3 regions of the Paenibacillus sp. DS2015 genome follow, and region 3 is predicted to be linked to each of the others. Evidence: riboswitches for the same ligand, from Rfam matches in the RefSeq annotation. Region 3 holds a riboswitch; each other region holds the start of a gene.

Region 1 (8,280 bases), on a different contig from region 3:
GCTTCATGTTGGAAATCCCACCTTTTCTTGAGAAATGTGCTGATGACGATGAATTCGATAAGGTTCTAATGACAGGTGTTTCTTCGACTTCCCTTCTGCCCAATCTGCAACGCATTTCCCCGTAATTGGACTTAGCAATATGCCATTACGATAATGACCCGCAGCTACATATAACCCTTTATATGTTTCGTGTTCACCTAAATAAGGTAAGCCATCAAGAGTCTGTGGACGTAACCCACTCCATGCTTTTTCCCATTCGGCATTCACAATGCTTGGCACAAGCTTCTTTGCCGCTTCTAAAAGTGTTGATATTCCACCTAAGGTTACCTTTCGATCATAACTATGAAGTTTACTAGTTGCTCCAACAATGATCCTGCCACCCTTTTTTGGGACTAAATAGCACCCATGACTAAAGATCGTAGAAGAAATTAACGGCTTGTCTGTCAGCACAGAGAAGCACTCCCCCTTCACCGGATAAATCGGACAATTCAATCTAACCTGCTCCAGCAGCGCTCCACTCCATATTCCCGAGGCTATGATGACACGATCAGAACGAAGTACTTCTTCGCTTGTGATCACTCCAGCTATTCGGCCATGCTCTATAAGAAGTGATCTTACCTCCGTAAATTCCTTGATATCTGCACCTAAAGCTACTGCCGCCTTCGCATAGGCAATCGATAATACTGGAGCATCTACTTGCCCATCTCCTTCCACCAACATAGCCCCTCGTAGTTCCCTAGAAATCTCTGGCTCTCTTTGGATGACTTGTTCCGTAGATAACCACTCCGCTTGTTCTCCTACACTGTGTTGAAAAGCAATGGTCTGTTGAAGCGCCTCTACATCCGCAGAAGTGATCCCCACTCGGAGCAGACCTTTGCGCGTGAAGCCGATATCCATTCCTGTTAACGCTTGAAGGTCTCTCGCCAACGGAGGAAACAACGCACGACTAGTCCTTGCTAAATCGAAGAAGGGTCCTGCTTCGTTAATCTCCGCCTGTGCTGCAAGCATCCCTGCTGCCGCAATCGAGGCTTGTTGCCCAAATCGATCTCTGTCTATAAGAACTACTTTCATTCCTCTCGCAGACATGTAATAGGCAATAGAACTGCCTATTACTCCTCCACCCACAATAATGGCATCCCAGAACTTAGACTTCGTCACCTTCCTTTACCTCCTCCTGCATCTAGCTCTCTTCGATAATCTTTCACCGCTTGTATAGGATCAGGCGCTGACGTAATGCCAGATAATATAGCAATGCCAGTTGCTCCCGTTCCTATGACCTGTTGCACGTGTTCTGGCTGAATACCACCAATTGCAATAATGGGAACTTGAACACGATCGACAACCTCCTTCAACAAAGCGATCCCTCTAGGCTCCTGATTAAGCTTAGAATTGGACGCGAAGATATGTCCGTAAAGGAGAAAATCAGCACCATACTTGCTCATATCATCGGCCTCTTCAACAGAATGAACGGAACACCCGATGCGCAATCCTGGAAAAGAGCGCCTCACCTCTTGTACTTGCAAGCTATGATAAGCTAGCTGGACACCACCTGTCTGCGCCGCCCATGCCACATCTACACGATCATTAATGATCACTTTATGTATGGGAACTCCGCCTGCTTTTAACGCCATAACCCCATGCCATAACGTAGCCGCTGTGCTAAATTTCTCCCGCAAATGAAATGCTGTTACATAAGTATGAGTTCGCTCTGCGATCCACACAAAGCGTTCCAATTCATTCTGACCATTTGAGATTATGTGTAGCTCTCGGGTTGACATCACACACACATCACACTACCTCCTACATGATTTTAATCCGATTCACGTTTTCTCCCGCAGAAAATTCATATAACCCAATGACTAAGAAAGACAACAAAAAAAGCCCCCTTCTGCATAGAGAAGGGAGCTTTAGATCCATAGCCAAGTGAATGTCTACCTACGTACATATATGTACATAAACAAACAATAGTTCAACCAAAGTATAAGCTCACTTCCCTACGCTGGTATAATCCAGATCAGGTTCAAAGGGTTTGGAATCACACTTCCGTCTCAGCTAAATAGCACCCCTAGTGATCTAACGTATTCAATTGGATACATCCTACCATGAATAAATGAAAAAGAAAATCACTATTATTCTAGTGTAAAAAAGGAAGCCTTCCCTCTAGTCAATGAAGACTTCGGAATAGCTCCTTTTCCATACAATGCGCATTCGTTAATCCTCTTCTTCAACTTCTTCTGCATCATATACACAACGAAACCGCTCAACTCCAGGATAAATTTCACCCAAGCTGTATACCACAAATCCGATATTGCGATAAAAATCAACTGCTTCTTCATCTGTCTCTGCAATCATTTGTGTTGGTTTTTGAGCTTCAAGTAATTCAAGCAACATGCCACGTCCGTATCCCTTCAAACGGTTCTCAGGTAATACAGCAATATGATTAATGGTTATGACTCTGCCAGCATCCATCTCAAACCCGATTAGACCTACAAGTAGTTCTTCATCCTCAAAACCATATAATTGTAACGAATCGTTACCTTCATACAACTCTATAGCAGCCTTCAAAGACTTATCATCTGGGAAAACCGCATACGATAATAACTCTGTTACTTCTAATTTGTTGATGTACGTTTTAACGTTAATAAGCATGTCTTAACCCTCCAACAATTTTGTCTTTATAAACAGTCATTACGTAACTGTAAAGGGTTTGGAGAGAAAATTCAAGCCGTTTTTACTCCTTAAGCCGCTATCCCATCAACTAAGTTTTTAACCCATTTTTTAGAATAGATCCGCGTCAAACCAAGTCCGAAGCGAACAACCTCCTCCAAAGAGAGAACTAAATAGACCCAAAAGATAGGTTGCTTCCATACGAAGGATAATAACAAAGCCGAAGGAACCCCAATAAGCCAAGTCGCTGTCGACTCCATTGCAAACACAAACTTACTGTCCCCGCCACTCTGCAAGATCCCGCCAGCTATAATCATATTCGCTACTTTGACCCATAAAAAGCCTGCAAATACCCAAATAATATAAATTCCTAATTGATTGGCTTCACTAGAGATATTGAATGCTGACACATATAGTGGAGCGGTAAGTGCAATAACGACTCCTAAAGATATTGAAATTATGATTCCAAAGCGTATGAATTTCTTCGCGTAATCGATAGCAACATCTTTTTCACCTGCACCCAACTTATTGCCCACCATAACTCCTGCGGCACTTGCCAAACCAGATAATAACCCAACACTTAAGCCTTGTAAGGGAAAGGTAATCGTCATAGCAGTCATTTCAACAGTACCCATTCGACTATAGATAACAGCATAAACCGTTTCTCCGAGAACCCATACTAATTCAGTCAAAACGATGGGATAGGTTGTACTGAAAAATTTAACAGTAAGCGGTTTGGAGATTCCGAAGAGATTCCTCCAATCAACTGAACCCGGTAAGCGAAATTTATATACTGCCCCAATGATCAATATACACTCAATAACACGTGAAATGACCATAGCTATCGCCGAACCTTTCAGACCCATTGCAGGAAAACCTAGGTGTCCAAAAATAAACAAATAGTTAAGTAAAACATTAATACAAACGGTAACTGCACTAGCATACATTGGAAATTTAACATGCTCGGTACTTCGCAAAATAGAAGAATACATCATGGTAAGCATGGTAGGAATATAACTTAGCGCTACAAGTTGTAGAAATATGTAACCATTGTCTATAATACTTTTATCAGTAGTAAAAAGTCCCACAATGTACTGCGGGTTAAAGAAGACAAGTAGCGTAAACAAGAACGAAAGGATCAAACCAATGAACAAACCCAGCCCTAGTAATTGTGAAATACTCTTTGTATCCCTATTCCCCCAGAATTGTGCCGCATAGACCGATACACCCATTGATATACCTGCCAGAACTACGGAGATAACACTAAAAATTTTAGTAGCTATACCTACGGAAGCGATAGCAGTATCCCCGAGCTGCCCCACCATTAGTTGATCGGTTAAAAACAACAGCGACATGATCAAGCTTTGTAAAGTAATAGGGATAGCTATTTTATACACATTTTTATAAAAGTCTTTTTTTCTATCTGGATCCATTTGTGACCAACTCCAGCTCCATATTTAATATATGACTAATCTACTCTGGTAGAATTCTTCCATAACTCCTCATAACTTTGGATCGTTTGGTCCGCAGAGGACAAATCTTGCTTACCAGAATTTTCATTTAGAAACCCGATACATAACATCCCTGCGGCCTTAGCTGCCTTGACGCCGTTATGTGAATCTTCAATAACCAAACACGACGAGGGGATAACGTCTAGAATATCAGCAGCATGCAGGAATATATCAGGTTCAGGTTTTCCTCGGTTCACATCCTCCCCGCTTACGATAACCGGAAAATAATTATTCAAACCAATCTTCGCAAGTATAATCTCGATTAAAGCTCTAGAGGAAGATGAAGCAACTGCGATCTGAACCTGTTGTTCGATTAACGAGAGGATCAAGCGTTCTATATTAGAAATCATCTGCAAATTGGAATGATCCAACATCCTCGCTATGACATTGTCTTGGTGGTAGGCAAGTAATTCTTCTATTGAAGGTTGAAGCCGATGCCTATCCTTTATTTGTATCCACATGCTCTCCATCGTTACACCGACATAAGAATGATGTTCTGCTTCCTCGATCCTTACGCCAAAATGGGCAAAGCTATTCTTTTCAATCTCAAAATAGATCGGTTCGCTATCAACTAATACCCCATCCATATCAAAAATGACCGCTTTAATAGCAGAGTAAACTCCTGTTAATTTAAACATTTCGAATGTCTCCCATATCTATAATCAAACTGCCTTTAAGTAGCGCATCAGCGTATAATTTTCTTGTTGTTGCATTTCAACGACTTTAAATTTCTTAGTCGTAGTTAGTTCTTCATAGCCCTCGCCATCAACTAAGGTGACGTTGGTTCCTCCTCCGATAATGATGGGCAACTGCATGAGAACAATTTCGTCAACCAGATCCTTATCAAAGACCTTCCAATTCAAAAAACCGCCACCTTCAACCATCAAGCTTGTTATACCGTATTTATTCTCTAATTGAACACATAGTTCTTTGAAATCCACTGAATCTGTTCCGCAAATCAAGCATTCTTTACCTAATTCCTGTATTTGCTTAATCTTCTCCATATCCTTGCCGTTCTCTGTGGTTACGACAATCGTTCTCCCATCATCCGTCAATACGTTGCTGTCCAAGGGAATATCCATGCTTGATGTCGGGATGATACGAACTGGGTTCTTATTGATCTCGTATCTATTCGTTAGAAAAGGATTGTCCGTTAAAATGGTGTTTTTCCCAACCACAATCCCATCTACTTTGCCGCGAAATTTATGGATGAATTCGATGTCTTGTTCATTTAATAAGCTAAATAAATCTTTACTTGAATTACCAGCACCCAAAGTTAATTTACCGTCTATCGATATTTGGCTGAATACAGTTATTTTCATATCTATCTCTCCCTTGTCTATGTCTTCTCTATCCTATCTTCTCTATATTGTATATCTACTCTACGTGGATACTTTCTCTGCAGGCTCAACATTAAGATGGCCCAGCTTCTCCACTATCTGATTGATCGAATCAGGAATACTATAACCCTTAATTAACAAATCGAGCCCATAATCCAGTGCAATCCAAAGAGCAAACATAGAGTCATGGATTGGCAATGGACGATTATATTGGATAAGCGATAGAATCTCTTTATTGTTAGGAGAACTAGTCGTCGAAAGACTTTCCAATACCCGTTGACTAGCTGGGATACGCTGTACCTGATTGGCCCATTTTAACTGGCATTCTTCACTAAGCATAAACGCTGTAAAAGATAATAAATCCTCTCGATACTCAGATTCCAAAGAATGATTAAGATAAAATAGACCAATAGAAGAGGTCATAGCAATCGAATGATTTCCTTGAATGTCCGGTAGTCTTCCTACCCCTAACCTTTCTCCCATATGTTGATTTAGATAGTTATAATTCCATTCACCTGTAATAATGGCCCCAATCTTACCTTCCATAAATTGCTCTAAAAGCTCGGTTGAGGCGTCAAGGCTTACAACTATATTCTCATCTAACTTATTGCGAACAAACTGCATAGCGTTCTTCATTTCCTTGGTATCTACACTCGGTTTGTCATCCTTGATCGGCCAACCTCCAAAAGCTGATAGAATCGGAATGAACCAATATGATTGGTTAAAGTCAGCACCGATCGGAATAATATTGTTAGATTTCAAAGCGTCTGCTAAGCGTTCGATGTCATCCCATGATTGTGGCGCCTTCTCCATTATTTCTTTGTTGTAATACAGCACTAAGTGATTACCAGTCAGAATGGGTACACCGTATTGAACCCCGTTATACTGCATTGTAGAGCGCATGTCCTCGGATAAAACATCTTTAAAAAGATTCCTATCCATCTCTGAATAACATCCTTTTTCCGCATACGTAGCCATATCTTCAGGGACCATGATCATATGAGGGCTAACTCCTGTTGTTCCCACTTCGCGAACCTTTTGAGTTAATTCGTGAAGACTCATGACTTTAGTCGTCACTTTGATATGATTGCGTTCAGAATACAAGGCGCAAATTTCCTCCAACACTTCAATAGATGTATCTCCTGGACCATCAAATTCGTGCCAAATCACGATTTCTTTCTCTTTTTGAATCATATTTATCTCTCTCCCTTTCTGTATGACATGATCAATGCCTGACTCGGTTGTAATATTGTGTAATTCACCACCTTTCCAAGCCATTTCGATTCCAACTCTGAATCAATTTGTATTTCGAATTGTGTGAATCCAAGAACAATGGTATCTAACTCCAACTGCACCGCTAGTTCACTATTCAGATTAAAGCAACCAAGTAGCACTTCATGACAATCGCTATAACCATAAATCACAACATCATCTACCGACTCATTTATAAAAAAGTTCTGCGGCTTAAGTAAGTGCAGCCATTGTTTCTTACTTTGGTTCAACTGTGCTAACAGCGGAAGCATGGGATTCGAGTTCGTCCAATTGATGTTTAATTCATTAAAAAAAGCTCTCGGGATAACTGCGCCATTGGTGTTATCACCTAAACCACAATTCAAAGGTTGTTCTTCATTCATTTCAAATCCCGTTGTCAAATATGGAATGGCATTGGGCAAGAAGTGATTAAATATGCCCATCAGTCGCGCGAGCTTCACGCCTCCCCGGCTTGTAATTCTTGGCGTATCCGCCGTTTCTGCACATGCAAATACGTGAATTTTTAATTCTGGTAATTCCTTTAAATAGTTGTTCAGATTATCACTAGTGATATCGGTCATGATGTCCCAACCGCTGCCCAACATAATATTATATCCCGTCTTAGCTGCCTTCTCATGATTACGATTGAACAAGTCCTCACTGATTAATAGTGCCTCCGGCCGTATTTCTTTAATCGTCCGAAATAGATTCGCTAGCAATGGAACAGGTAACACATGGCCTATATCGATGCGAAACCCATCAATGCCATAATTCTCTAGATTATAGCGTACAGCTTGTTCAAGAATGTCCCACAACTCTTGATTCGGTTCCTCTGCCGGATAATAATTGCATTTGATCGTATCAAACAATACGTACGGCGGTTGACCCGATTGTAAAAAGGATGTTACTTGCGGTGAGACATCCTTATATAAACGAAGGAATGTGATATCTGTCCACACTGGCTGCTCGTCGTTAATCCAATCGGAATGTGCGGGGGATGTCGTGATTCCCATCTCCTGCTCCACAAGTGTTAATAACTCTTCGCCCGTTTTCTCGGTTCGTTGTTTCAGTTCCTCCCACAAATCTGGGTTCACAACATTCGGAGGATGTGAGAATTTGCTTAAAAACTCCTCCGTTTCCTTGCTGCGATACACTATTTCCAATTTGTCAGGCGTACATTCTTCAAACAAACCAAGCTCTGGAATTTTAGGGGGAGCGAAGCCCTCCAGTTCACTCACTTTAATCCAATACACCCAATCCGGATGTTCTTCTATGAATACACTGTTCTTCGCCGTCACTCTAGGGATGAAATCGAGAACCACTTTAATATCTAGTAAATGACAAGCTTCAACCATGGCAGACATCTCGTCATGAATCGTCAAATGATCCATCTCGTCCAATAAAGAATCATGTAAATTTGAGTCGAGATTAAATAAATCTTGAACCGCATAAGGGGAACCAATCTCGCCTTTTAAGTTCAATTTGCTATATTGATTAATAGGGAGCAAATA
Region 2 (8,280 bases), on a different contig from region 3:
CCAGAATATTTGGAAGCCTGAGTTGAAGCCTCTACAATCATTAAGTTATGTGTACGGAGAAGAGAATGCGATACACACCAATACGATAGAGCTGAGATTTAATCGCAAAATTAATGAGGATCAGATGGATGATATTCCAGAACTGATCGGTCATGTGCTTCAAACACTTGATGAATTACAACACATGAGTATCGCATAAACGAAAGGGTGTTAGGAAACGAAGAATCTTCTCGTTACAGGGTATCGTGCACATGAACTCAATATTTACAATCAAAAACACGCAGGCATTGAATATATCAAAAAAGCGATCACAGGCAAACTGATTCCCCTCATCGAGGATGGATTGGAATGGGTGATTACACCTGGCCAGTATGGTGTGGATCTATGGGCCTGTGAAGCCGTTATTGCTCTGAAGGAACAATACCCTAGCTTGAAATTGTCTATTATGTCGGCCTATCTAAATCCAGAGGAGAAATGGAAAGAAGATAAGAAAGACTATTACAACGAAATTCTACTGGGTGTAGATTACTATGGTATTGTCAGTAAGCAGACGTATCAAGGAACATGGCAATTCATTGCACGCGATGACTTGTTATTCCGGAAAACAGATGGCATCTTACTGATCTACGATGAGGATGCGGGTGAGGGCAGCCCTAAATTCATGAAAGATAAGGCCTTAAAGAAGCATAATCAAGATGGATATGTGTATTTGAACATTACATCTGAAGATATTCAGAGCATAGCGGATGAAGAGAATGATCGTTCATTTGATTGATTAAGGTAGGCTCAAGTACTGATTCTTAAGACAGCAAGCCATCGGTAGAATGACAATTCCACTGATGACTTGCTGTCTTATTTGAAATATAAGAATTTATATGTTGTACATAATAAATGATCCTTATATTTTTACGAGAAACGGATGCCGTCCCTTGAAAGGACGGCGCAGCCGTTTCTTCTTATGTGTTTATGAATTCAGAGTTGAGTAGTATTGCGAACAAAATGCGCAGTGGCTTCTTTAATAGATTTCGCACCTGCTATAGCTGAAATAACAGATACGCCGTCTGCACCAGCAGCAATGATGGAAGCCGCGTTGTCTATCGAGATGCCACCAATCCCTACAAGCGGGATTGAAATTCCCTGTTGGCGTAATTCGCGGATTAAGGTTGTGCCCAGCACTTCTCCAGCATCATCTTTGGAACGTGTTGGAAAGATCGGGCCGACCCCCAGATAATGTGCCCCATCTTGAATCGCTTGTTGCGCTTCCTCCAAGGTATGGGCTGAGACACCGATTATTTTGTGATAACCAATTCGCTCACGGATGGAGCTTGCGGGTTCATCGTCTTGACCCACATGAACACCATCTGCGTCAAGGGCGATCGCGAGGTCGATATCGTCATTGACGATGAAAGGGATGTGATGTTCTTGGCACAGTTGTTGAAGTTCTCTAGCGAGTGTAAGCTTGGCTTCGCCGATCAAGGCACCTGCGCCTTTTTCGCGAAACTGGAATAATGTCATACCGCCAGCAATTGCCTCCGATAATACCTCGATCGGATCTTCCGTACAATTGACACTACCCATAATGAAATAGACTTTCAGCAATGGACGAACAGTTTCGCTATTCATGTTAGACATGATCTTCGCCTCTCCTTCTCCGTTGATAAGCAAAATGGTTCGTTGGACCATGACCAGCACCGATTCCTAATGGGTCCTCAATCGCCGCTTGGATGAATTGTTTCGCTGTTTGAATAGCTTCAAGTACGGATTTTCCTGTAGCCAACTCAGCTGTAATCGCTGCTGAATAAGTACAACCTGTACCATGAGTATGTCTTGTCTCAATCCGTTGATTCTCCATATAGATGTAACGATGCCCATCATACACAAGGTCTACGACTTGATCGGTAGAAGCATCATGTCCGCCTTTCATGACGACATAACGAGAACCCATCTGATGGATTCGTTTCGCAGCCTCTTCTCGGTCACTTAAGCTTATAATGGACATCTCGGTAAGGATTTCTGCTTCTGGAATGTTGGGCGTGGTGACCAGAGCAAGTGGGAGTAGGACTTGGATGACGGATTTAATCGCTTCTCGTTGCAGAAGTGTAGATCCGCCCTTGGCCACCATCACGGGATCGACGACTAAGTTGCGCCAATGATATTGCTCGATCTTAGCTGCGACAATCCGGATAATCTCTCCACTGAATAACATCCCTGTCTTTAATGCATCAGGTTCTAAATCTTCCCCAATGGAGTCCAGTTGCATAACCATCGCTTCGGTAGTCGTGGGGAAGACTCCTTGGACTCCTAAGGTGTTCTGTGCTGTTATTGCGGTAATGGCTGTCAACCCATATACACCTAATTCCTGAAAAGTTTTGAGATCGGCTTGAATCCCTGCTCCACCGCCACTATCTGACCCTGCAATCGTTAACGCTTTATATATACTCATCTCTAGGTCTCCTCCAATCTTCTGAGTCTTAGTGGTGAATCGTTCCTGTAACTTCTTAGACTTGGTGGATTTGGGCTCTTTCTTGTAAAGTTTCTGGTGATACGCATGCCAGTTGGTTCAATAATTCAATCTGAAAGCTTCCAGGCCCTTGATGTGCTGTCATCTCAGCAGCTATTTCAGCGGCAACGCCATAGAAAGCAAGCGCCTCGGTAACGGATTCCAACCATGCTTGTTCGCTAACTTCGCTTACAGCTAAGAATGCTCCGATAATAGAGCTGAGCAAGCATCCAGCCCCTGTAACTTTAGTTAGCAGAGGATGACCATTACGGGTGGTGTAAGTCCTGCGTCCATTCGTAATCACATCTTCCTTTCCCGTAATGACAACAATACATCCTAGCTTTTGAGCAGCCTTTTGTGCTAGAAGAACAACATTGCCTTCGCCAACACCTGCATCTACACCTCTGATGGACCATTCCTCACCTACGACGTTTGCTACTTCTGCAACATTGCCCCTGAGCACGGCAAGCTCAATTTCCTGAGTGATTCTCTGAGCAATTGTTGTCCGATAAGCCGTGGCACCTGCTCCAACCGGGTCAAATACGACAGGAACATGATTCTCATTCGCGGATTTTCCAGCAATAAGAATTGATTTCACCACATTTTCATCGAGGGTACCCATATTAACAACCACTGCACTTGCTAATTTAGCTACATCTGCCACTTCTTCATGCGCTTGAGCCATAAAGGGAGAAGCACCCAAAGCGAGCAGCCCATTGGCTGTGAAATTGGTAACGACCATATTCGTAATATTATGTATAAGTGGATTCTCCTGACGAACTTTGTTTAGAAATGACATGCTTAACAACCTCCTGAATTTTAGTTGGTTATATAGGATATGATAGCCGAATAGCTATAATTTCCCTTGAAACGGTTACCGTCCCTTTAAGGACATAGAAGTCAGTTCTTCTTGTAAACAAATAAAGGCCCAGCCATTTCCAGAAGGAAATGAGTGGGCCAAAAAGTTCAGTCAAGCCATAATATATGCATGATTTGAAAATTTCGTTCCACTTCCCTCCGCTGGTATAATCCAGATCAGGTTCCAAGGGTCCGAAGCTTAATGCTTCATCTCAGTCGTTAGACTCCCCTAGTGAAAAAACAGGCTGTATTCAATTCGTTGATGTAAAGAATATAACACAAAATTCCCATATGTAAAGCGACATTTAGGAATCAATACGGATTCTGTATCACAATTATCCTTAAACCTGTGGTATGATTATTTTTATTCTGCCAACCTTTAAGCGCGTGTTCAAAAATTCGACTTTTTGAACAACCTCTTTAAGAACAGTAGTAGATAGGAGGAACACTCCCTTGATTTCGTTGCATCAGGTAAGTAAAACTTTTGTGAGTTCGACTAACCATTTCCAAGCTGTTAATGCTGTATCTCTTCAAGTGCAAGAAGGTGAGATTCATGGAATTATTGGCACAAGTGGTGCGGGTAAATCGACTCTGTTACGGCTGATTAATTTATTGGAGAAGCCCGACAGTGGTAGTGTGATCGTGGGGAATCAGGATCTGACTCAGATGAGTGAGAAGGAGCTGCGCGAAGCTCGTAGGAACATCGGCATGATATTCCAAGGATTTAATCTGGTGAGCAATAGGACGGTTAGTGGAAATGTTTCCATACCGCTTGAATTAGCAGGAATACCGAGGCGTGAACGTGTGGAACGTGTAGATGAGTTCTTAGAATTTGTGGGGCTAGAGCATAAGTCGAAGCAATATCCTTCACAACTAAGTGGAGGAGAGAAGCAGCGAGTGGCGATTGCCAGAGCGCTTGCGAATCGTCCTAAAGTGTTGTTATGTGATGAACCTACATCCTCTTTGGACCCTAATACGACAAATGGTATTTTGGGTGTGCTGAAACGGCTCAATCAGAATTTCGGGCTCACGATCGTTATCGTAACACATGAAATGGAGGTCGTCCGCAACATGTGTCACAACGTATCCGTTATGGAGCTAGGCAGTTTAGTTGAGACTAGCGTGGTGGATCAACCACATGATTGAATATATCATGCAGTATGAGTCTGAAATATGGAAGGCTATTGGGGAGACTTTCGCTATGGTGGGGATATCCATTATCGCAGCGATATTAATAGGACTTCCGGTAGGTACATATCTATATTTGTTGGGGAAGGGTCAGTTATACGAGAATCGGTGGCTCTATGGGGTTTTGAATATGATCGTCAATATTGTGAGGTCATTCCCATTTCTGTTATTGGTCGTTTTTTTGATCCCATTTACACGTATTGTCGTTGGAACAGCACTAGGCACACTTGCGGCTTCGGTGCCGTTATCCATTATGGCGATTGCCTATTATTCAAGGTTAGTGGAGCAGTCCCTGCTAGAGGTTCCAAGAGGTGTGATCGAATCGGCTTCATCGATGGGAGCATCTACCTTCCAGATTATCGTCAAATTTATGTATGTCGAGGCTCGCTCGGGACTCACGCTAGGTTTAACGACTTCAATTATTAGTTTCATCTCATACTCAACCGTGATGGGGATCGTGGGTGGGGGTGGAATTGGCGATTTCGCCATTCGCTATGGGTATCAACGGTTTGAAACGAAGATTATGGTATTTACAATCATTATTATGATTATATTGGTGCAGCTCATTCAATTTACAGGTAGCTATATTTCGAGGAGGCTCGATAAGAGATAAACTGATTTGGAAATTGCCTGAATAACAAACATTATGGGGGAATATAAAGATGAATAGAAAAATAATGATGTTGCTAGTCGTTGTATTTATGTTGGTTGCAGCGGGTTGTGGAAATAATGAGAAACAAGCTGACAATAGTGCAAATGCTCCGAAAGCTGATGAAGAAGTTACTTTGAAAATCGCTACATTGATTCCTCCGATGACGGAGATATTGGACCTAGTGAAACCTCTATTGAAGGAGGATGGAGTTAACCTTGAGATCGTGGTACTGTCCGATAATGTACAGCCTAATAACGCTTTGGTTAATAAAGAAGTGGATGCCAACTTTTTTCAACATGAACCTTATATGAAGCAATATAATGAAGCTAATCAATCCGAAATGGTTACAGTTCAACCTATTTATAATGCTGTGTATGGTGCTTATTCCAAAACGTATAAGAACATGGAAGATATGCCTGAAGGTGCCACAATCGCTATTGCTAATGATCCATCGAATATCGGACGTTCACTTGTGATGTTCGAGAAGAACGGATTGATTAAGTTAAAAGAAGGCGTTGGTATTCAAGCTACACAAGCTGATATTACCGAGAATGTGAAAAAGTTTAAATTCAAAGAAGTCGATTTGTTGATGCTGGCTCGTACACTAGATGATGTGGATCTAGTGGCTATGACTCCAGCGTACGCTAAGCCTCTTAACTTAACACCTAAGAAAGATGCATTAATTACTGAAGGTGATGATTCTGATTTTGTCATTAATCTAGTGGCGCGTAAGGATAATGCAGACTCTGAACCTATTCAGAAGCTTGCAAAGCGTATGGCAAGTCCAGAAGTGAAGAAGTTCCTTGAGGATAATTACGGGGATATCGCAATACCTGCTTTTTAATAAAAATAGGTTAAGCGTAAGTACGAAGGATTGTTCGAACTAGGGTATAAGTATAGCGACGGAAGTTTTCCTGAAGAGTTACAGGAGAACATTCGTCGCTTTTTGTTAAACATCGTTAAACATCTAAAGACTGGTAAAGACGTTCATCATACCTAGAATATGAACTAGGGTGAAGTGATTCCATACCTTTCAAGTGCTTTTCTTGAGGTTTCTAACATGCGCCTTTGTAAATGATCCCCTTCAATGATACGCACTCTTTTACCTAGGAAACGAATTTTGGATAGTACATATTCCCCCTCATCTCTAATAAAGTTTAAGCGTAGTCTGTATATCTGTTCTGTTTCATCATAGATGACTTCTTTCTCGAAGCAGGAGAAGGCATACAAGATACGAGATAACTCCTCATTGTAATCTTTGACTACCTCAATGACGACTTGATCTCTGAGGTTATCCAAGATTTGATGGATGTTCATGACAGCTTGAGCGATAACCTCAGGTGAGGTAGTTACTTCTATCATCGATATGATTTTGCTCAGTCTCGTATTCATCAGAGAACGATGTCTAAGGTGGTACCACAGCAGGTACCATTCTTTTTTGACCATGGAATATTCTAATTTATATGGAACCCCGTGCTGATCTGTAGATGTGCGTCCTCCCTTCAAACGATAGGTGATGACCAGACTACTCTTATTCAGAATGAATCGGCGGCAAGTACGTAGAAGGGGATGATAGACCTGCTTTTCTAGACTGCGTCCCTTTTCTATTAGATGTTCTTTGAACTCTATGGTGGGATCTTGTGCGAGCACTTCTCTCAACTTTAGTAATGTGTCTTCAAGAAAAGCTTCCGTTGCTGCGGGATGCTCAAGCATGGTCTTAAGCCAGCCTCTCTCCTGTGAGGTGACCATGAAGGTACCGGAGTCATCTAGACGGGAGATGATTTGATAATTAAATATTTTCTCAAATAGATTCATAATACGATTGAAGCTCCTTCCATTCGGCAATCATGTCGTGTCTTAGCGAAGGGGGCTCTAGTATTTCACAACTAGACCCGAAGCTGCGGAGCCAAGGTCTGATCTCGGTGGAGCCATTTACAACAATTTCATAAATGAAAGTGTCCTCATCTTCTTTAGTGATTTCCCCCCACTGTCCTTGTAACAGTACTCGTTCCTTAATGAAATTGGGCTGTGATAATCCAGGGTTGAAGAAGCGAACACGAACTGTAATCGGACGTCCTGTATCAATCAACCAGCTATGCTTAATCCTATCTTCTAAATTCTTGGACACAGTATCAAATAATGGTTCTGAGATTTGGATATCCTCTACGATCTGGGTCATCCCCTCTAATCGATACTTTCGAATTCCCTGGCGTGAGTGGTGAGAGAGCAAATACCACCTGCCATATTGATGGTCATACACCACTTTCAGCGGAAGTGTGAACTCCTCTCGACCTTTGTTTTCACGTTCAAAAGTTGGATTGGTATTCTTGGAAGCATAGCTCTTCTCGGATTTGGGTGAAAAATATAGAAATCTTATTTTACGATGATTTCGAATTGCATCCAATAGTGTAAATAGATGAGCCTCATCCAGAATACGTGAATAATAGTGGTATTTATATAAAAAGGGTTCTACAACCTGCCTATCTGGATAGAGTTGGGTCAGGGTCTTCTTCAAGCTATCACGAAGCAAATAGCCTTGTACGGAGGGAACTTGTGTATTGGCCATCACATCGACATAATCGAACAGATCGATCAGTTCATCTTGTGACAGTGCCTTTATCAGATCATTCTGAATTCGAAATTTATAGGGACGTAAGCCAGATTCTCTTACAATCACCCCGACTTCTTCTAAATATTTGAGATCTTTACGTATCGTCTTCTCGTCGGGTTGAGTAGAATCGGCAGCTAAGCTTCCGCAACATACGTCCAGAAGTTCCATAGCCGTTAATGAATGATGATGATGTAGTGTAGCTAATAGTAAGGAGATTCTTTGGCTCTCCGATTCTTTTAGTGACTTTGCACGAAATAGAAATAAGAGCATAGGGTCGGCAGAATCGTAATAATCCAATCGAATGGATTCCGCTAGTTCTGGGCTCTGTTCATGGGGGAGTTGTTGAGACATACTATGAATGATTTCTTTTAGCTTACGAATCGTCTTATCAATAGTATGGATAGAGATACCTAGACGATTCGCAAATTGTTGGCGATTATAAGCCCCGCTCGTCAGGACGAGCATACGTAG
Region 3 (8,280 bases):
TACTTTTCTAGTAAGTCACAAGCAATATTAGCATCTTCATATACGGCGTGCAGTATTATGGGCTTCTTATGAATGCTGGCAAAGGAGATAAAGCGTTCCAGAAGAGCTATATAAGATTCATGGTCAAAGGGTAGCCCTATTTCCTGCGCTTCTAATCTTGAGTAATAGGGTAGCCCGACTTCGCCGACAGCGACCATCTGCTCAACATGCTTTTCCATCCATGAAAAAAGTTGTAGGATCTCCCCTTCCTGCGGAAGAGGCTGTTCCGGATGGAAGCCGAAGGCGGGATGAATAAGGGAGGGATACTTCTGAGCCAGCTTTAGGTTATGTTGGCTCGAATTTAGATGCATGGAGACTGCGATCACAGCAACGATGGAGGGACTTAAGCTTGTAAGCAGAGTCTCCTGTTGCTCCTCCGTATAGGTGTCGAGATGAACATGGGCATCGATGAGAGGAACAAGTGAAATATCGTCTTCAACGATCCGTTGATGATTGTGGTTGTTCATCATGACTATGACTTTTCCTTTAATTTCTGCATTTTCTGTTGCTCTTCACGCATCCATTGAGATAACTCACGTTTTAGCTTGAGGAAGGCGGGATCATCCGTGATCTCTTCCTTGCGTGGACGTGAAAAAGGCACATCGATAGTGTGTAATACAGTAGCTGGGCGGCTAGAGAATACATATATACGATTTGAGAGAAGAAGTGCTTCCTCAATATTATGAGTGATGAAAAGGACAGATCGTCTGCTCTCTTCCCAAATATCGAGTAGCCAGCGCTGCATATCACTTCGGGTTAGGGCATCCAATGCGCTAAAAGGCTCATCTAGACACATCAGTTCTTGCGGACTAAGTAGCGCACGTAGAAAAGCGACCCTTTGTTGCATTCCTCCAGATAACGTATGTGGATAGGCTTTCTCAAATCCAGTCAGTCCTACTCGGGAGATCCAATGTCGCGCTTCTTCCCTAGCCTGATTCTTAGGAATACCGCTTACCTCCTGAGCTAAGATGACGTTATCTTCAATGGTTCGCCAAGGGAACAGCGCTGGTTGCTGTGGCATGTAGCTGACAAGTCCTTTTTTGCCTGTCACCGTGTGGTCATTCATTCGAATCGTGCCTGAATCTGGCTGTACGACACCCCCAATAATATGAAACAGCGTACTCTTGCCACACCCAGAGGGTCCAATAATGGATACGAACTCGCCTGGGGCAACGGTTAGAGAAACGTTATCTAGTACAGGAAGGTCGTGCTTACGTCCAGTGAACCCTTTGCTAAGTTCGTGAACTTCTAAAGCGGGTGGCATCGCAGTAGTTGTAGTAGTAGGAGCTTGATTCTGCATTTTGTTCATTTGTTGTGTGTGCTGTAGCTGCTGTTCCATGACTAGGTGTACACTCCTTTCGCGTCTGTAAGTACAAGTTCTTCTTATCCTAAGTTCAATATTCTAAGTTCAATTAACGTTCTTGAGTTGAGTTCCAGCGTATGAGGCTTTTCTCTAATAGGACAATGGCTGTATGCATCATTAAGCTAAGAATAACGATAATAGAGATACTTAAGAACATACGATCCGTACGGTAGCTAGCTTTCTGTAACATCATATAGTAGCCGATGCCTCTGTCAGATCCGACCCATTCGGCGATGACTGCGCCCATAACACTGTAAGTAGCTGCGATCCGAATGCCTGAGAAGATGGAAGGTAGGGCATGTGGAAGCTCCAGCTTGGTAAATATTTGACCTTTGGTAGCCCCGATCATTCGCATATATTCCAACATGGTTCGATCTGTTTGTCTGAATCCGTCCATAGCTGCAACAGCTACAGGAAAGAAACAAACGAGTGTTATAACGATCAATTTAGGAAGTAGGCCAAAACCGAACCAGATCATAAGTAGCGGGGCAAGGGCGATGGTAGGGACATTTTGACTTAAGATAAGGAGTGGATAAAGGGCAGAGTGAAGAAATGAAAGACGATGGAGTACGAAGGCGATGAACAATCCTACTCCCGTTCCGATAATAAATCCTCCTAAAGTTAGCTTTACAGTTGCTAGCGTATGTTCCCATAATCTTGCCGATTGAGCGGAAGCCTCACGTGCAATATCTGATGGGGCTGGGAGAATCCATTCTTCGATGTTAAAGAGTGAAGTACTTAGCTGCCATATCACCAAAAAGAAGAGGACCGCCACTAAGGGCGGCCACACTTTGTTCCATATCAGGCTCATGGACGATATTTCTCCGTTAGTTTATCCATACTTATGCCCTTAGGGTTATGGGCAATTTTAATTTGAGAGATGACACTAGGGCTGCCTGCAACTACAAGTGCTTCATGCATATTCTTAACAATACGCAACAGCTCATCAAGCTCGCCTTCCATAGTCGTCTCTAGCGGATGAACCTCATGTTTGACACCAGATTGTTGTATGACTTCAATGGCACGATCTACATAAGGAATCGAATCTTCATTATTAGGTGTTTTAGGGATTACTTGAATGCTTAGTAAAGTATTGGCCATGGTATAACAACCTTTCATAGTAGAGTGTAGTAGTAGTAGTAGTAGTAGTAGTAGTAGTAGTAGTAGTAGTAGTAGTAGTAGTAGTAGTAGTAGTAGTAGTAGTAGTAGTAGTAGTAGTAGTTAGATATAGTCTTCGTTATTGTGCTTGAGGTATAAAATCATTGGTATAAGCACTTTCAATTTCAAGCGGTTTATCCAGAAGCTTATGGTTATACATCCAATCGGAATACCCTTGCCATACTTCGGCTTTCTGTTCTCCCCAGTTCTCAGCATCGTCTTTATAGCGTGGACTCAACCATTTCTGACTAGCAAGGACTAGTTCCTTGTCTAGATCAGGTACTAATGTACTGAGAATTACAGCGGCTTCTTCAGGTTTATCAATCGCATATTGATAGCCTTTGGAGGTAGCGCGCATGAATGCCTTGACGAGTTCAGGATCATCCGCTATCTGTTTCTCATTCGTCACAATAACAGGCGTGTAGTAATCAAGCTCTTTAGCGTAGTCTTTCACATATAACATATCGAGCGGCTCTCCACGAAGCTCAGCTTCAACACCTGTCCACGCGTAGAAGATCCATGCGAAATCAATATCTCGCTTCACGGCTGTGAAGAAATCGGCCTCGCCCATATTCACAATCTTGACCTTCGTAACATCACCCTTGTCATTCTCCATGATAGAATCCATTACAGCTTCTTCTACAGGAGAACCCCAACCCCCGTAAGTTTGGCCTTCGAATGCTTTCGGTGTCTTAATATTGCGATCTACAGGTGCCGCAAATCCAGAGGTATTATGTTGTATGACTGCTGCAATGGACACCAGGGGAACACCTTGGATGCGTGCTTGCGTTACGCCCTCTTGATAGCTAATGCCGAAGGGCACGGCACCTGAGGCCACCATTGTATCCGCTCCTCCGGCACCCGGCTGAACGATCTCCACGTTTAATCCTTCGGCTTCATAGTAACCTTGATCCTTAGCTACATAGAGTCCAGTATGATTCGTATTAGGAGTCCAATCTAGAACAACTTTAACATCTTTTAGTACCTTGGATGTGGGTGATGCCTCGCCCTCAGGTGTTGTTTCTTTTTGACTCGTTTCATTGGTATTTGAAATCCCATTCTTGTTAGATGCTCCGCATCCTGCTACGACTAGTATAAGCATACATACGAGAAGTAATGTTCCGATCTTTCTCATCTCTTTTTCTCCCCTTCAGTGAACTGCTATGTTATTGTGCAACAAAAAAGCGTCCCGTAATCGGGACGCATATGGGCGCAAGATAGGTATATGGATGAACCATATCGGCTACGTTCCTACGCTGGCATTATCCAGATCAGGTATAAGGGTCAGTGTCTTGTGGGACACACTCTCAGCCGGCCAATCCCAGCACCCCTGGTACTTATGAAGTTAGATCATTTCAACGAATATTATAGTCTACAATGGAAGAGGTGTCCAGTGACCCCTCTATGGGTTGGTTAGTTCTATCGCTGAACTGCTTGATCCTACTTGATCATATCTATGCTGAACTCGAAATGCGGCTATACTGAGCAGGAACAGACCCACGCTGAACACCGCAAGCATACTGGCTGTTTGGTTAACTGCAAGATGATCCATACTCCAGCCGATGATCAAAGGAAGGACAGCACCACCCACACCTCCAGAAGCAATGAGAATACTTGTGGTTGACTCCTCTGTACCTGGCATAAGTTTATTAGCAAACACTAACGTGATGGAGAAGATGCCTGACATGAACAGACCCAGTAGTGTGATTACTGCAAAAGCTGACCAGACCTGATTCGTAAATGGAAAAAGAGTGAATAGGAAGAGTGCAGCTAGGCAACTTATGAGTACATAGGAACGGTAGCGAATTTTCTCAGCTATATAGCCTGCAAATAAGCGGCCCGTAGACATAGCAATCCAAAAGAAGGTCACGCTAAGTGCAGCTCCTGCTTTATCCATACTCATCTTCTCTATGAGCATAGATGGCATGAAATTCGCTAAGCTCATTTCTACGCCAACATATAGAAAGAAGAAGGCTACAAACATCACTAGTGTACGTTTTTGGCCCTTGTGATACACGGGTACTTTAGGTTGCTTCGGTTGTTGAATGTTTATGTCACGTGCCTTCAACATCGCATCTAGAGCGCCAAAGGAACCCTTAACCCAGCATATAAACGTAATGAGCGCGAAGAGAGCCACGGCAAGAAACGACCAACGCCACCAGCCGAAGTGAATCATACCACTAGCAAGCAGTGGCATCAGCATTGCACCTACACCGAAGAAGACTTCCAGTCTACTCATAGCTACAGCAGTTTGATGGGTAACACCTGCAATAATGATGGTTCCAATGACAGCTTCGATCATTCCGAACCCAAAGCCTGCAACAATTCCTGTGACATACATCCATTCCCACGGTGGAAGGAGGGTGTATACGGATTCTGCAACAAACAGTGCAGCTAGGGCAAGAAGAAGAGTACCCTTTTTGCCAATCCGGCGGTTTAACCATGGGGAGAACATTACGCCACCCAAGAAACCAGCAAACTGAGCAAAGATCAGTTGTCCTCCTGCACTGTATTCACGACCATAATGTTCCAGAATGACTGGAAGCACAGAACCGAGTACGACATGTGCCAAACCAATCAAGAAATAAGACAAACATCCAATCCAAATTAAGCGTTTCATGATGAAATCAAGCCCCTTTTTATGACAATAAGTCCTAGCGATCATTCTATCTATCATACCTAATGGGAAGCCATTCGTCATTGTAAAAGTCGCATCGAATGATAAGGATGAGCTGTGTTGAAAATGAAGGAGATGGGTACATTACAGATAGGTGTATTTTGTAATTCAATATAAGGTAAGGAAGGGGTTTAATGTCATGTTGGATAGAACTCGAATGGAACAGGAAATCGTAAAAGCGTTGGATCACAATAAAGTTTGTACCTTCGCTACTATTGAGGGGAATAAACCGAAACAAAGGTACATGGTATTGTTTAATGAAGGGTTAAGTCTACATTTGGCTACGAACCGCCAAACACATAAAGTTGAAGAGTTAGAAGAAAATCCACACGTATCCTTGTTAGTGGGGTATGAAATAGGTGGAAGCAAGGATGTTATAGAGATTGAAGGGACTTGTGCTATATGTAAGGACGAAGGTATACGCGAGAAGGTGTGGAATCCTGATCTTGAAAAATGGTTCACAGGACGGAATGATCCCAATTACGTCGTTTTAAATATTACTCCCCATCGTATCGAATATACGGGTCAAAACAAAGATAATGATAAACGTGTATGGCTCGCATAATCCTTTGAATTGAGTGTTAAGTGGTGGTTCAAGAGTACTAATGTAATGTCTGAGACCGGGTCTCAGGCATTATTTATTGTGCAGATTTAACATTTCCCTTTATTTAAAAGATGACATCGATATAAACTCTATGTGACCAAGTAATATACTTAATTATAAAGGGGAGATTCTATGTTTCATTCGCACCATAAGATGATCAAAGTTGCCTTATCAACGGTTGTTGCTTTCAATGTACTATCCCTTTCCCTTGCCTCAGTTCATGCAGCGGAAGAAAGTGCAATGGCTAAGCTACGGATTATGGAAACAACAGATTTGCACGTCAACATCATGAACTATGATTATTATGCAGATAAGGATACGGATCAGTATGGATTGGCGAAGACAGCTAGCCTAATTAAGGCTGCAAGAAACGAGGCAAAGAACAGTCTACTTTTTGATAATGGAGACTTGATTCAAGGTAACCCTTTGGGAGACTATGTAGCTAAGGTAGATCCACTTAAGAATGGAGAAGTTCATCCCATTTATAAGGCGATGAATTTACTAGATTATGATGCGGGAAATATTGGGAATCATGAATTTAACTTTGGCCTAGATTTCTTGAAGCAATCCTTAGAGGGCGCTAACTTCCCATACGTGAATGCGAATCTTTACAAAGCAGATGGAGATAACGATGAGAGTAATGATAAGAACTACTTCACTCCGTATCAAATTCTAGACAAGAAGATTACGGACGAAGCAGGTAAAGAACATACCCTTAAGGTGGGTGTCATTGGGTTCGCCCCTCCTCAAGTATCTCAGTGGGATAAGGCCAACTTAGAAGGTAAGATTGTAGCCAAGGATATTATAGAAACAGCTAAGAAGTTTATACCTCAAATGAAGAAGGAAGGAGCAGACATTATTGTTGCTATTCCCCATTCTGGATTTGAGGAAATTCCCCAAGCACCTTTGATGGAGAATTCTGTGTTGTATTTAAGTCAAGTGGAGGGCATTGATGCTATTCTATTTGGACACGCACATAAAGTATTCCCTAGTGCCGACTTCAAAGATGCTAAAGGCGTAGACTTAGAGAAGGGTACCATTAACGGTGTTCCATCTGTAGAACCTGGTTACTGGGGAGATCATTTAGGAATTATAGATCTAGATTTGAGACAGGTTGACGGAAAGTGGACTGTATTCGATTCAGCGGTTGAAGCACGTCCAATCTATGATATCGCCAATAAGAAGTCGCTCGTAGAAACAGATCTAACCATAGTCGATGCAGTGAAGCAAGAGCATGCAGAAACATTAGAGTACATTCGTGGTCCGGTGGGTAAGACTAGTGCAGCAATTAACAGTTTCTTTGCCCTAGTACAAGATGACCCTTCCATTCAGATTGTAACCAATGCCCAGAAGTGGTATGTGGGCAACAACCTGCAAGGAACTGAATATGAAAAATTACCCGTTCTATCTGCAGGTGCACCATTCAAAGCAGGAGGCCGTTCAGGAGCTTCTTACTACACCAACATTCCAGCTGGAACAATTGCTATTAAGAACGTGGCGGATCTTTATGTATACCCCAACACCGTTCATGCTGTATGGGTAACAGGCGCTGAAGTGAAGGAGTGGCTAGAGTGGTCTGCTGGACAATTTAATCAGATTGACCCTTCGAGCACAGAAGAACAGAATTTGATTAACGGAGACTTCCCTACGTATAACTATGATGTTATTGATGGGGTTAACTATCAGATTGATGTGACTCAGCCAGCTAAGTATGATGCTAAGGCTGACATCATTAATCCATCCTCTAGCCGTATCAAGAATTTGGAATACCAAGGAAAACCGATTGACCCAACACAGAAATTTATCGTTGCAACGAATAACTATCGTGCTTCAAGCTCGAAGTTAGCCAATCCGGATGGTAAGCGCATCGTGATGGCAGCACCAGATGAGAATCGCCAAGTCATTGTTGATTATATTCGTGAAGAAGGTACAATTAATCCTACCGCAGACGGGAACTGGTCCCTGGCACCGATCAATAATACTGTGAATGTTACTTTTGTATCTTCTCCAGATGCGCAGGCATTAATGAAGGGTAGCACAACGATGTCCTATGTAAGTACAGGGGCAGATGGTTTTGCTAAATATAGCTTAAAGATGATCGCTCAGTCAGACGAAGTTAAGACTCCGGCGACTCCGGTAGAACCGACGAAACCAGAACCAGTCAAGCCAGAACCAGTCAAACCAGAACCAACGAAACCCGTAATGCCTCCAGTAAAAGAACCAGTAGCATCAGAGGTTGTCTATGTGATCAAAAAAGGGGATAATCTGTATCAGATCGGCCAGAAGTATGGTGTGGATTGGAAGGTTATTGCTAAATACAACAAAATAACAAATGTCCATGCTTTGAAAATTGGTCGAAAAATAACGATACCTCAAAAATGACAGAATGAACTGACAGTATTGTCAACACCAACTTAATAATCCCCAAAAGTAGCAGTT

The links. Region 3 has a riboswitch for thiamine pyrophosphate ahead of J2T13_RS17165 (ABC transporter substrate-binding protein). Riboswitches for the same ligand answer to the same signal wherever they lie in the genome.
Region 1: it holds a riboswitch for thiamine pyrophosphate, as region 3 does, so the genes downstream of both, J2T13_RS15410 (thiamine phosphate synthase) here and J2T13_RS17165 (ABC transporter substrate-binding protein) in region 3, are expected to answer to the same signal.
Region 2: it holds a riboswitch for thiamine pyrophosphate, as region 3 does, so the genes downstream of both, thiM (hydroxyethylthiazole kinase) here and J2T13_RS17165 (ABC transporter substrate-binding protein) in region 3, are expected to answer to the same signal.

What each region holds. Positions count from the first base shown of each region.
Region 1 covers NZ_JBNPWS010000017.1:38,797-47,076, reverse strand. The annotation lists gene thiS (sulfur carrier protein ThiS) at 1-7, opposite strand, end outside; gene thiO (glycine oxidase ThiO) at 4-1,158, opposite strand; gene J2T13_RS15410 (thiamine phosphate synthase) at 1,155-1,778, opposite strand; TPP riboswitch at 1,975-2,077, opposite strand; gene J2T13_RS15405 (GNAT family N-acetyltransferase) at 2,212-2,649, opposite strand; gene J2T13_RS15400 (MATE family efflux transporter) at 2,739-4,100, opposite strand; gene J2T13_RS15395 (HAD family hydrolase) at 4,136-4,816, opposite strand; gene J2T13_RS15390 (dihydrofolate reductase family protein) at 4,841-5,500, opposite strand; gene J2T13_RS15385 (sugar ABC transporter substrate-binding protein) at 5,561-6,712, opposite strand; gene J2T13_RS15380 (alpha-amylase) at 6,715-8,280, opposite strand, start outside.
Region 2 covers NZ_JBNPWS010000013.1:66,183-74,462, forward strand. The annotation lists gene J2T13_RS13155 (hypothetical protein) at 1-199, shown strand, start outside; partial or broken gene J2T13_RS13160 (DUF1273 domain-containing protein) at 221-775, shown strand; gene thiE (thiamine phosphate synthase) at 973-1,632, opposite strand; gene thiD (bifunctional hydroxymethylpyrimidine kinase/phosphomethylpyrimidine kinase) at 1,625-2,443, opposite strand; gene thiM (hydroxyethylthiazole kinase) at 2,499-3,299, opposite strand; TPP riboswitch at 3,496-3,599, opposite strand; gene J2T13_RS13180 (methionine ABC transporter ATP-binding protein) at 3,812-4,504, shown strand; gene J2T13_RS13185 (methionine ABC transporter permease) at 4,497-5,159, shown strand; gene J2T13_RS13190 (MetQ/NlpA family ABC transporter substrate-binding protein) at 5,209-6,042, shown strand; gene J2T13_RS13195 (WYL domain-containing protein) at 6,207-7,013, opposite strand; gene J2T13_RS13200 (helix-turn-helix transcriptional regulator) at 7,000-8,280, opposite strand, start outside.
Region 3 covers NZ_JBNPWS010000020.1:90,188-98,467, forward strand. The annotation lists gene J2T13_RS17145 (TatD family hydrolase) at 1-506, opposite strand, end outside; gene J2T13_RS17150 (ABC transporter ATP-binding protein) at 512-1,348, opposite strand; gene J2T13_RS17155 (ABC transporter permease) at 1,452-2,213, opposite strand; gene J2T13_RS17160 (thiamine-binding protein) at 2,210-2,503, opposite strand; gene J2T13_RS17165 (ABC transporter substrate-binding protein) at 2,640-3,695, opposite strand; TPP riboswitch at 3,792-3,902, opposite strand; gene J2T13_RS17170 (MFS transporter) at 3,963-5,180, opposite strand; gene J2T13_RS17175 (pyridoxamine 5'-phosphate oxidase family protein) at 5,377-5,802, shown strand; gene J2T13_RS17180 (bifunctional 2',3'-cyclic-nucleotide 2'-phosphodiesterase/3'-nucleotidase) at 5,974-8,223, shown strand.